DNA from 2 places in the Kocuria sp. APC 4018 genome. Region 1 is predicted to be linked to the other one. Evidence: riboswitches for the same ligand, from Rfam matches in the RefSeq annotation. Region 1 holds a riboswitch; the other holds the start of a gene.

The links. Region 1 has a riboswitch for thiamine pyrophosphate ahead of thiC (phosphomethylpyrimidine synthase ThiC). Riboswitches for the same ligand answer to the same signal wherever they lie in the genome.
Region 2: another riboswitch for thiamine pyrophosphate. It lies ahead of thiO (glycine oxidase ThiO); the one in region 1 lies ahead of thiC (phosphomethylpyrimidine synthase ThiC).

What each region holds. Positions count from the first base shown of each region.
Region 1 is NZ_JASDCY010000041.1:12,208-17,750, forward strand. Features, by position in the region: gene QL985_RS08355 (succinate dehydrogenase cytochrome b subunit) at 1-108, opposite strand, end outside; gene QL985_RS08360 (hypothetical protein) at 314-1,210, opposite strand; TPP riboswitch at 1,410-1,521, shown strand; gene thiC (phosphomethylpyrimidine synthase ThiC) at 1,617-3,371, shown strand; gene QL985_RS08370 (L-lactate permease) at 3,632-5,230, shown strand; gene QL985_RS08375 (alpha/beta hydrolase) at 5,454-5,543, opposite strand, start outside.
Region 2 is NZ_JASDCY010000018.1:3,113-8,655, forward strand. Features, by position in the region: gene QL985_RS05085 (MFS transporter) at 1-1,088, opposite strand, end outside; tRNA gene QL985_RS05090 (tRNA-Pro) at 1,187-1,260, shown strand; gene QL985_RS05095 (PhzF family phenazine biosynthesis protein) at 1,352-2,206, shown strand; gene QL985_RS05100 (DUF393 domain-containing protein) at 2,203-2,622, shown strand; gene thiE (thiamine phosphate synthase) at 2,638-3,300, opposite strand; TPP riboswitch at 3,432-3,555, shown strand; gene thiO (glycine oxidase ThiO) at 3,546-4,817, shown strand; gene thiS (sulfur carrier protein ThiS) at 4,883-5,167, shown strand; gene QL985_RS05120 (thiazole synthase) at 5,170-5,543, shown strand, end outside.

The DNA of each region.
Region 1 (5,543 bases):
AATGAGTCCGGTGACGGCCATCGTGGTTTTCGCCGCGAAGTTCGACACCGGCAGGCGTCTGCCCGGTGTGGAAGATGTCCGGTGGTCTCGGTGCACAGTTGCCGTCATGATCGCCCCTCGTCAGTGCCTGAACCGCAGTCTTTGAAGTCGTCAGGTACGTGTTTCACGCTACTCCTGGGAGCTGCGAAAGACGGCGAATGGGGCGGGCGGGTCAGCGTATTTCCCGCGTAATTGTCGACGCGTCAATGGTCAGTGCACTGCGCCTGTTTATCAGCAGTCTGAGCAATTCTCGGGATCGTTTTCGGTCGTCGATTCAGTCGCACTGGAGAAGCTGAACCGCTTCAGGGGACAGGGCCCACACGTCGAGGTATGGAACCACCACGTGACCGTCCACCTGCTCGTGCAGCCAGCGGGAGAGCGTGCGCAGCCCAGTGCTGTCACCGGGCGGCAGCTGCACCATGCGGCGGCCCAGGTTGTCGTGGACGAGAAGCGTGCGACCGCTCGCAGCCAGGGCCCGGATCAGGCGCTCGTCGTCGGCGCGGTCACCCAGGGTGCGCGGTGAGTCGTACTCGAACCACAGGACGTCGCAGCGGGAGTCGATGGCGTCCCAGTGGTGCACCAACACGTGGATGTCGAAGCCGTCGATGTCGCTCTTCCACACCACCAGGTCCTCGGGGGCGGGCATGGCCAGCAGCGATGCGGGGGAGACCCAGTCCTCGACGGCGTGCCCGCCGGCGCCCTCCTCCGGCTGGAACCCGCCCGTGGAGCCGGCGCGGCTGAAGGACACCCGCGTGCCCACCGGTCCCACGAACCCCTCCACCACGGTGGCGCGCTCGGCGTGCGCAGCCAGGTTGCGGGCCAGGTAGCCGAGGAACATTGGATCACCTTCGACGCTGATCACCGAGCTCCGTGGGTCCGAAGCGAGGACGGCGGCCGCGGTGTCTCCCACGTTCGCCCCCACGTCGATGACCGCGACGTGCCGGTTCCCGGCCGCGAGCCGGGCGAGCAGGTCGATGGCGTACGCGTCGTACGTGGGATCCCGGCGCTGGTAGTAGGGGAGATTGTGCTCCGGTGGCAGCACGATCTCCACGCCACCGATGGTGTGACGCTGCTCCTGACGGCGCCAGGTCCGCCAGTGCACCCGCACCGGGTTGGTGGCGTGCCCGATCATGCGCCCGATGAAGCGCTTCTTGCGGACGGTCAGGGCCATGGGGGACAAGCCTTTGGTCAGGGGGATGCTGAGGCACGGGCAGGACGGCGCGATCAGGACCGCACGACCCGCCTCGCGCGCCACGATACTGCCACGGGCGTGGCGGCGCCGTGGACGGGCCGCGATCACGGCGGCAAGAGGCCAGCCAAGGGAATGCTGCGGGGTCGCCCTCTCACCGCCGGATGTGTGCTAGACATGTGACCGTCCACACGGGAGCCCCAGACGCGGGGGCTGAGATCGGGCCAGTGCTGCCCGGGACCGTCGAACCTGAACCGGCTCGTACCGGCGTAGGAAGTGAGGAACGGCCTTGCCTTCGCACACCCCCAGCACATCTGCCCCCGAGACCTCTGCGACGTCCGAGACCTCCACGGAGAACGGCCTACAGGACGCCCCCGGGGACAAGACCATCCAGCAGACCGAGCAGCACGAGTCCCACCGCCTGGCGTGGCTGGAGGACACGGAGCACGGCATCCAGGTGCCCGTCACGGAGATCCACCAGCTGGACGCCCCGGACGGCACACCCAACCACCCGCTGCAGGTGTACCGCACGATGGGCCCGGGCAGCGTCCCGGAGGAGGGGCTGGAGCCCTGGCGGGCGCCGTGGATCGAGGAGCGGGACGACACCGAGGTCTACGAGGCCCGCGGCCTCAAGCTCGAGGACGACGGCCGCAGCGCCGTGCGCCGCGGTGTACCGTCCCAGCAGTGGCGGGGGAGGAAGCCGGAGCCCCGGCGGGCCCGGCCCGGCAGGTGCGTGACCCAGATGCACTACGCGCGCCGCGGCGTCGTGACCCCGGAGATGCGTTTCGTGGCGCTGCGGGAGCAGTGCGACGTGGAACTGGTGCGCCAGGAGGTGGCCGCCGGGCGCGCGGTGATCCCGCTGAACGTGAACCACCCGGAGTCCGAGCCCATGGTCATCGGGCGGAAGTTCCTGGTGAAGGTGAACGCGAACATCGGCAACTCGGCGGTGACCAGCTCCATCAGCGAGGAGGTGGCCAAGCTGGAGTGGGCCGCCAAGTGGGGCGCGGACACGCTCATGGACCTCTCCACGGGCAACGACATCCACACCACGCGCGAGTGGATCCTGCGCAACTCCCCGATACCCATCGGCACCGTGCCCATCTACCAGGCGCTCGAGAAGGTGGACGGGGACGCCAACGCGCTCACGTGGGAGATCTACCGGGACACCGTGATCGAGCAGTGCGAGCAGGGCGTGGACTACATGACGGTCCACGCGGGCGTGCTGCTGCGCTACGTGCCGCTGACCGCCGAGCGCGTCACCGGGATCGTCTCGCGCGGCGGGTCGATCATGGCCGGCTGGTGCCTGGCGCACCACCGGGAGAACTTCCTCTACACGCACTTCGACGAGCTGTGCGAGATCTTCGCGCAGTACGACGTCGCGTTCTCCCTGGGCGACGGCCTGCGCCCCGGCTCCATCGCGGACGCCAACGACGCCGCCCAGTTCGCCGAGCTGGACACCCTCGCCGAGCTGACCAAGCGCGCGTGGGAGCACGACGTGCAGGTGATGGTGGAGGGTCCCGGCCACATCCCGCTGCACAAGATCCGCGAGAACGTGGAGCGCCAGCAGGAGCTGTGCGACGGCGCCCCGTTCTACACCCTGGGCCCGCTCGCCACGGACATCGCTCCCGGCTACGACCACATCACTTCCGCGATCGGTGCCACGGAGATCGCTCGCTACGGCACCGCGATGCTGTGCTACGTGACCCCCAAGGAGCACCTGGGCCTGCCCAACCGAGACGACGTCAAGACCGGCGTGATCACCTACAAGATCGCCGCCCACGCCGCGGACATCGCCAAGGGCCACCCGGGCGCCACGGAACGCGACGACGCGCTGTCCAAGGCACGCTTCGAGTTCCGCTGGCGGGACCAGTTCGGGCTGGGGCTGGACCCGGTGACCGCGCAGGAGTACCACGACGAGACCCTGCCCGCCGAGCCCGCCAAGACCGCCCACTTCTGCTCGATGTGCGGGCCCAAGTTCTGCTCCATGCGCATCTCCCAGGACATCCGGGACACCTACGGCAGCGCGGAGAACCAGGCCGCGATCGCCGGGATGCAGCGCAAGAGCCAGGAGTTCCTCGCCGCCGGGGGACAGGTGTACCTCCCGGAACCCACGGTCCGGGGCGAGGAGCCCGTGCGTCCCTGATCTCACCGGCGGGTGTATTGCCTCACACTTGGCGATTTTCTCGGGGTGGCCAGGCATCAAACGGCCCCCGCAGGACTAGCGTTGAGCCCGTGATCAAGGCGTTGTGGTAGGGCGCCGTGGACGGTGGGGCAGGAGTCTGCGCGGCTCCCGATCCACCCCGCGGCGCGCCTGCCCGACCGTGAGCGACCGGGGGTGCCCAGCGGCGTCGTCGGCGGCCTGGGTCTCAACCCGCCCACTCGCCGGACGTCGTGGAGGACGCCATGTGGACCCAATCGCTCGACACCCTGGGCAGCCTGCCCCTGACCGCCCTGGTGGCCGCCATTCCCATTGTCGTGTTCCTCGCGTGCATGATGCTCTTCAAGCTCACGGGCCTGAAGTCGGGTGTCATCGCCCTGGTGGTGCAGGTGCTTGTGGCGCTGTTCGTGTTCCACATGCCCGTGACCGCCGTGGCGGGGGCCGGTCTGCTGGGCCTGCTCACCGCGCTGTGGCCCATCGCGTACATCATCGTGATGGCCGTGTGGCTGTACCGGCTGAGCGTGCGCTCGGGGCGTTTCGACATCATCCGCTCCTCGATCGCGGGGGTGTCCGCTGACCAGCGGATCCAGGTGCTGCTCATCGCCTTCGCGTTCGGCGCGTTCCTGGAGGGCGTGGCCGGGTTCGGCGTGCCCATTGCGATCTGCGCCGCGCTGCTCGTGCAGCTGGGCTTCCCGCCCGTCCGCGCCGCGGTGCTGTGCCTCGTGGCCAACGTGGCGGCGGGTGCCTACGGAGCGATCGGTGTCCCCGTGCTCGTGGGCGCCCAGGTCACCGGCATGGAGGTGCAGGACCTCTCCCGGGCCATGGTGATCCTGCTGCAGCCGCTCACGTTCCTGGTGCCGTTCCTGCTGGTGTGGATGGTGGACGGCCTGCGCGGCCTGCGCGAGACCTGGCTCCCGGCGCTCGTGTCCTCCGCGGTGTTCTGCCTGGTGCAGGGCGGACTGCTGTGGTTCATGGGCCCCGAGCTCGCGGACCTCGCCGCCGGTCTGCTGGCCATGGTGTCCCTGTTCGCGCTGTGCCACGTGTGGTCCCCGCGCCGGGTGTCCCGCGCGCCTGAGGCCCCCGAGACCGCGGAGGCCAGCCACCCCCTCGGAGAGGTGGTGCGCGCCTGGAGCCCGTTCTACATCCTCACCGGCGTGATCCTCGTGTGGTCCATTCCCGCCGTGCAGCACCTGTTCACCAAGGGTGCCCTCGGGTTCACCACCCTCAAGGTGCCCATGCCCGGACTGACCGGCCACGTGACCACCGCCGCGGGCACCGTGGTGAACGCCACCTGGACCTTCTCCATCCTGGGCGCCACCGGCACCGCCATCCTGATCGCGGTTCTCATCACCTTCTTCACCACCCCGCAGCTGCACGTGAAGGAGCTCGTGGAGGAGCTGCGCGGCGCGCTCAAGGCGCTGGGCCCGGCCATCGTGCTGATCGCCGTGATCCTCATGCTCGCGAACATCGCCAACTACTCCGGCGGCTCCACCGCCATGGGCACCGCGCTCGCCGCTGCCGGGCCGATCTTCCCGCTGTTCGCGCCCATCATCGGCTGGATCGGGGTGTTCCTCACCGGCTCCGTGGTCAACAACAACACGCTGTTCGCGCCGCTGCAGGTGGCCACCGCGGAGGGCATCGGGGCCAGCCCGGCCCTGCTGGTGGGCACCAACACGGCCGGCGGCACCACTGCCAAGGTGATCTCCCCGCAGTCCATCGCGATCGCGGCGGGTGCCGTGGGCCTCAACGGCCGCGAGGCGGAGATCATGCGCGGTTCGCTCATGTACAGCCTGGGCATGCTTGCGGTGATGTGCGTGTGGACGTTCGGGCTCACCATGGTCTGAGCCACCCACACGCCACACCGGCCTCGCGGCGCCCACCCTGTTGCAGGGTGGGCGCCGCGCGCCATACTGGCTCCGCACACCTCGAGCCACGCTGGCTCATGTGCAGAAGGAGCCGGACGTGCTGCGCCCGGGGGACGACGACGCCGCACCGCCGGTCCCGCACCTGCGTCCCCTCGCGGAGACGGATGCCTCCGCGCCCACCGGGTGACCCGGTGTCACCGCCTCACGAACGAGGCGCGGTGAGCCAGTCCAGGAGCTCGGGCCACACGGCCTCGCCCACTGCGCGGCGGAGCAGGCCGTGGTGGCCGATCCG
Region 2 (5,543 bases), on a different contig from region 1:
ACGAGCGACAGCACGAACGGCACCGCGAAACCCGTGTAGGTGAGGGTGTAGAACACGCCGATGAGCGCCCCAAGCTCGTGCGGGCGGGCCATGAGCTCCACCTCGCGCAGCCCGGCCACCATCATGAACCCGTAGCTCACGCCCAGCACCACGGCCGTGGGAACCGCGAGCCAGCTCGAGTGCCAGGTCACCGTCAGCGCGCCGAGGACCAGGCCCACGCTCGCCGCGCCGAGCCCGGTGACGGACAGCGGGAGCCACCCGTGGCGCGCGAGCCGCGCCGCGAGCGGCTGCACCAGCACGCCCGTGAACATCACGGCAGCGGCCACGACGCCCAGGTAGGCCACGGGCCAGCGCACGGTGCTGAGCAGGAAGGACGGGATGCTCGCAAAGGCAATCGTCGCCGTGCCGAACACCCACGGCGCCCATGCCGCGACCACCCAGAAGAACCGGGACGTGCGCGCCACGGCAGGAACCAGGGGCCGTGACGGGCGCGGGCCGCTCGCGGGTGGCTGCGTCTCGGGGACGTTCCACACGAGCACCGCGGCCACCACGGTGAGGACCACGTGCACCACGAACGGGGTGACCTGCGGCGCGGGCAGGAACTGCGCGAGCAGCCCGGCCGCGAGCGGCCCGGCACCGAAGCCCGCGGAGAGCACCACGGTGGCCCGCCGGGGTCCGGCACCCGGGCGGTCGGTGCTCAGCTGCTTGACCCACGCGGACCCGGACGCCATGGCCATCCCCACGCCGAAGCCCATGATCCAGCGGCCCGGGTACAGCAGCCAGTCCGTGGTGTGGGACGCCGCCGCGAGCACCAGGGACGCCACGAGGACCACCGCGAGCGCGGGGCGCATCACGGCGCGCCGGCCCCGGTGGTCGGAGACCGGGCCGAGCACGAGCAGCGCAGGCACGAGGCCCGCCGCGTAGATCCCGAGCATCCCGGTCACGAAGGACTCGCTGAGCCCGTCCTGCGAGCGGTAGACCTCGAGCATCGGGGCGAAAAGGTTGGCACCGAACCCCACGGTGAACATGGCCGTGCCCACGCGCCACCACGTGCGAGGGGTGACGGCCGTCACGGCGGGGTTCTCCATACCAGCGAGGCTACCGGGGCGGCGCGGGGAAATTTCACATTCTCCGGACCCTGACGCTATGCTGAAGCAGTTGTTCGCGGGTTCGCCCGTGCAACTTCCGGGATGTGGCGCAGCTTGGTAGCGCGCGTCGTTCGGGACGACGAGGTCGCAGGTTCAAATCCTGTCATCCCGACCGAAATCCCCTTGCTCCTCCGCAACCGGAGCAAGGGGATTTTTTTCATGCCCGCCCCCCGCGCGTCGGGGCTCCGTGGTGGAATCGGGGCATGACCTCCGCACCCCGTTCCCGCCCGTTCGCCCAGGTGGACGTGTTCTCCGCCGAGCCCTTCCGGGGCAATCCCGTGGCCGTCGTCCTGGACGGCGCGGACCTCACGGACGAGCAGATGGCACGGTTCGCGAACTGGACCAACCTCTCCGAGACCACGTTCGTGCTGCCGCCCACCTCCCCCGACGCGGACTACCGGCTGCGCATCTTCACGCCCGACCGCGAGCTGCCGTTCGCGGGCCACCCCACCCTGGGCTCGGCCCGCGCGTGGCTCGCGGCGGGAAACACGCCGCGCGGTGACGTCATCGTCCAGGAGTGCGCCACGGGCCTGGTCCGCGTCCACACGTCCAACGACGACGCCGCCCTCGCCTTCGAGGCCCCGCCCACCCTCCGCTCGGGGGACCTCGCACCGAACGTGCTGGAGCCGATCACCACCGGGCTGGGCCTGCACCCGGACCAGGTGGTGGCGCACCAGTGGGTGGACAACGGACCGGGGTGGGCCGCGCTGCTGCTCAGCTCCGCGGACGAGGTGCTCGCACTGGAACCCACCTTCGCCGCACTCGGTGCGCACAAGGTGGGAGTGCTCGGCCCCGCCCCCGACAGCGCGGAGCACCGCTTCGAGGTGCGCGCGTTCGTGCCCGGGGCCACCGGGTACGAGGACCCCGTGACCGGCAGCCTCAACGCGGGTCTCGCGCAGTGGCTCGTGCGGACCGGCCGCGCCCCGCAGGACTACACCGCACGTCAGGGCACCCGGATGGGTCGTCGAGGGCTGGTCCGCGTGAGCGCGGATGCGACGGGTGCCGTGCGCGTGGGTGGGCACTGCACGGTGTGCGTCTCGGGGAGCGTGGTCCTGTGAGCACCCGGCTGCACGTGGTCTTCGACGGCCGGTGCGGTTTCTGCACCCGCGCGGTGGGCTGGGTGGAACACCTGGACCGCCACGGACGGATCGAGCTGCACGCGTGGCAGCACCCGGGCGTGCCGGAGCGCTTCGGCCTGACCCCGCAGCAGTGCGACGCCTCGGTCTGGGCGGTCCCCGCCGGGCCCGGGGACCCGCAGGGCGACGGCGGGCTCGCGGTGAGCGGTGCCCGAGCAGTTGCGAGCATCCTTGACACAGCCCTGGGCACACGCTTCTTCGGCGCGCTCTACGGGCTGCCGCTGGTGGCCCGCACCCAGGAGGCCGTCTACCGCTGGGTGGCCGCTCACCGAGGACGCTTTCCGGGCGTCACCCCGTGGTGCGAGCAGCATCCCGGGCAGTGCGGTGCCGTTCGCTGACCGGCGCCTCCCCCGTCAGGCGGGCAGCGCGTCCCGGAGTTCGCGCGCGGCGGCGGTGACATCGGTGGCCTCGGTGACCGCCCGCACCACCACGATGCGCGAGGCCCCGGTGCCGAGCACGGCGGGGAGCCGGGCGGCGTCGACACCCCCGATCGCGAAGAACGGCGTGTCCCCGGCGTGCTCCGCGGCGTAGCGGGGCAGCTCCAGGCCCACCGCGGCCCGTCCCGGTTTGGTGGGGGTCTCCCAGACCGGTCCGGTGCAGAAGTAGTCGAGCCCGGGATCCGCGAGCGCGGCATCCACCTGGGCGGGCGAGTGGCACGAGCGGCCGAGCACCACGTCAGGACCCAGCACCGTGCGGGCCTGCTGCGTGGTGAGATCCCCCTGGCCCACGTGGAACACGTCCGCGCCGGTCAGCAGGGCCACGTCCGCGCGGTCGTTCACCGCAAAGAGCTTGCCGTGCTCACGGGCAACCTCAGCGAGCACCCCGATGGCCTCGATCTCCGCGGCCGCCTCGAGCGTCTTGTCCCGCAGCTGGATGATGTCCGTCCCGCCCGCGTATGCGGCGTGCAGGAACTCCCGCAGGTCACCGCGTTCCCGTCGTGCGGTCACGCACACGTAGAGCCGCGTGTCCCGCAGCTTCTCGCGGCGTCGTCGTCCCTGGTCCTCGATCTGTGCCATGCCGCCATCGTGGCACGAACCGGCACAGGGCGCGCGGCGAGCGATCTGCTCCCCGCGAATTCCCCGGGGACGGGGGCCACGGGGAGGACTAGACTGGCGGCGTCGTCCGGCCGCCCTGCATCGTGCCGCCCGACGAGTTCCACGGGAGCCCGCACCCGTCCGCACGGACCACCGCAGCGGGCTGAGAGGGCGTGAGCCGCCGACCGGTCACCTGACGCGGATCATGCCGCCGGAGGGAGGAAGAGATGCCCGAGAACACGCCCGCCCACGTGGTGGTGGCCGGGGCCGGTCTGATCGGCCTGGCCACAGCGCTCGAACTGCGACGCCGCGGGGTTGCCGTCACCGTGGCCGACCCCCAGCCCGCGTGGGGCGCCACACGTGCCGCGGCGGGGATGCTGGCACCCGTCGCGGAGACCCAGTACGGCCAGGAGCGGCTCTACCCCCTGATGCGCGCGTCCGCCGAGGAGTACCCCGGCTTCGTGGAGCGGGTGGCCGCGGCCACGGGACTCGCCACGGGATACCGCACGGAGGAGACGCTGGTGGTCGCCGCCGACGCCGCGGACGCCCGGTCCCTCTCCGACCTCGCCTCCCACCAGATCGCCTCGGGCATGGACGTGGAGGAGATCTCCACGCGCGAGGCCCGCTCCATGGAACCCGCGCTCGCCCCCAGGCTCGGGGGTGCCGTGCGCATCGTCTCCGACCGTCAGGTGGACCCGCGGATGCTGGCCGCCGCCATGGTCGAGGCCCTCAACGCACCGCACGCCGAGACGCTCGCGGGCGCCGCGGATGCCGGCCCGGTCACCTGGCTGACCCACCGGGTGGAGTCGGTGCAGGTGCCCCGCAAGGGCCCCCGCAGGGTGGAGGGTGTGCTCCTGGACAACGGCGAACGGATCCCCGCGGACGCGGTGGTGGTGGCCTCGGGGCTCACGGCCAACACCATGGGCGGGCTGCCCGAGGACCTGGAGCTGCGGCTGCGACCCGTGTTCGGTGACATCCTGCGGCTGCGCGTCCCCGACTCCGTGCTGGGACCCGGTGAGGAGCACCTGCTGACCCGCACGGTGCGCGCCCAGGTCATGGGCCGCCCGGTCTACATGGTCCCGCGCGTGGACCGCACACTGGTGGTCGGTGCCACCAACCGCGAGGACGGCCGGGAGTCGGTGCTGGCCGGAGGCGTCCACCAGCTCCTGCGGGACGCCCGCGCGGTGGTTCCCGCGATCGACGACTGCGACGTCCTGGAGATGATGGCCCGGGCCCGCCCGGGCACCCCGGACGACCTCCCCTACCTCGGAACCACCTCCGTGGCCGGGCTGGTGATCAGCACCGGGCACTTCCGCCACGGCATCCTGCTGACCCCCGTGGCCTCCCGTCTCGCGGCGGAACTCGTGACCGGGGTTCTGGATCCCGAGGTGGACCACCAGCGGGACGTGGAGTTCCTCGCCGCCACGGATCCGGGGCGCCACTCCCGCCCGAACGACGACCTGCACGACACCACCGACTTCTCGGGAGGACTCGCATGAGCGCCCCTGCACCGCACACACCAGAGGCCGGCGCCGAGCCCGGTTCTCCGGACCCCGGGCGACCGGTGCCCGCCACTGGCGAGCCCCACGCGCCGCGGCAGGACGTCGGTCCGGGCACCGCGAGCATCAACGGCTCCCCGGTGGAGGTCCACGAGGGGTTCACCCTCACCGATGCGGTGGCACAGCTGACAGGCCGGGAGATCACGCCGCAGGGCACCGCCGCGGACGGGCACCCCCTGGGGATCGCCGTGGCCGTGGACGACACCGTGGTCCCCCGCTCCCTGTGGGCCACCACCTCCGTGGCACCGGGGCAGTCCGTGGAGGTCGTCACCGCGGTGCAGGGAGGCTGAGCATGACGGACAAGGATCTGGGCACAGCGCCGCTGACGGTGGCCGGGGTGGAGCTGACCTCACGGCTCATCATGGGCACCGGCGGTCTCACGGACCTCGCCATGCTCGAGCGCGCCCTGCTGGCCTCCGGCACCGAGCTGACCACGGTGGCCCTGCGTCGCTTCTCCCCCGGCCCGTCGCGGCCGGGTGCCGCCTCCGTTCCCGGTGGCTCCGGAGCGGGGGTGGACGGAGGCGGCCCGCGCGGAACGGGAGCCACCGGTGGGACGGGTGCGGCGGCGTCGTCGTCGGGGGCCCCGCAGGACAGCCTGTACGGAATCCTGCGCCGCCACGGCATCCGGGTGCTGCCGAACACCGCCGGGTGCTACACGGCCCGGGA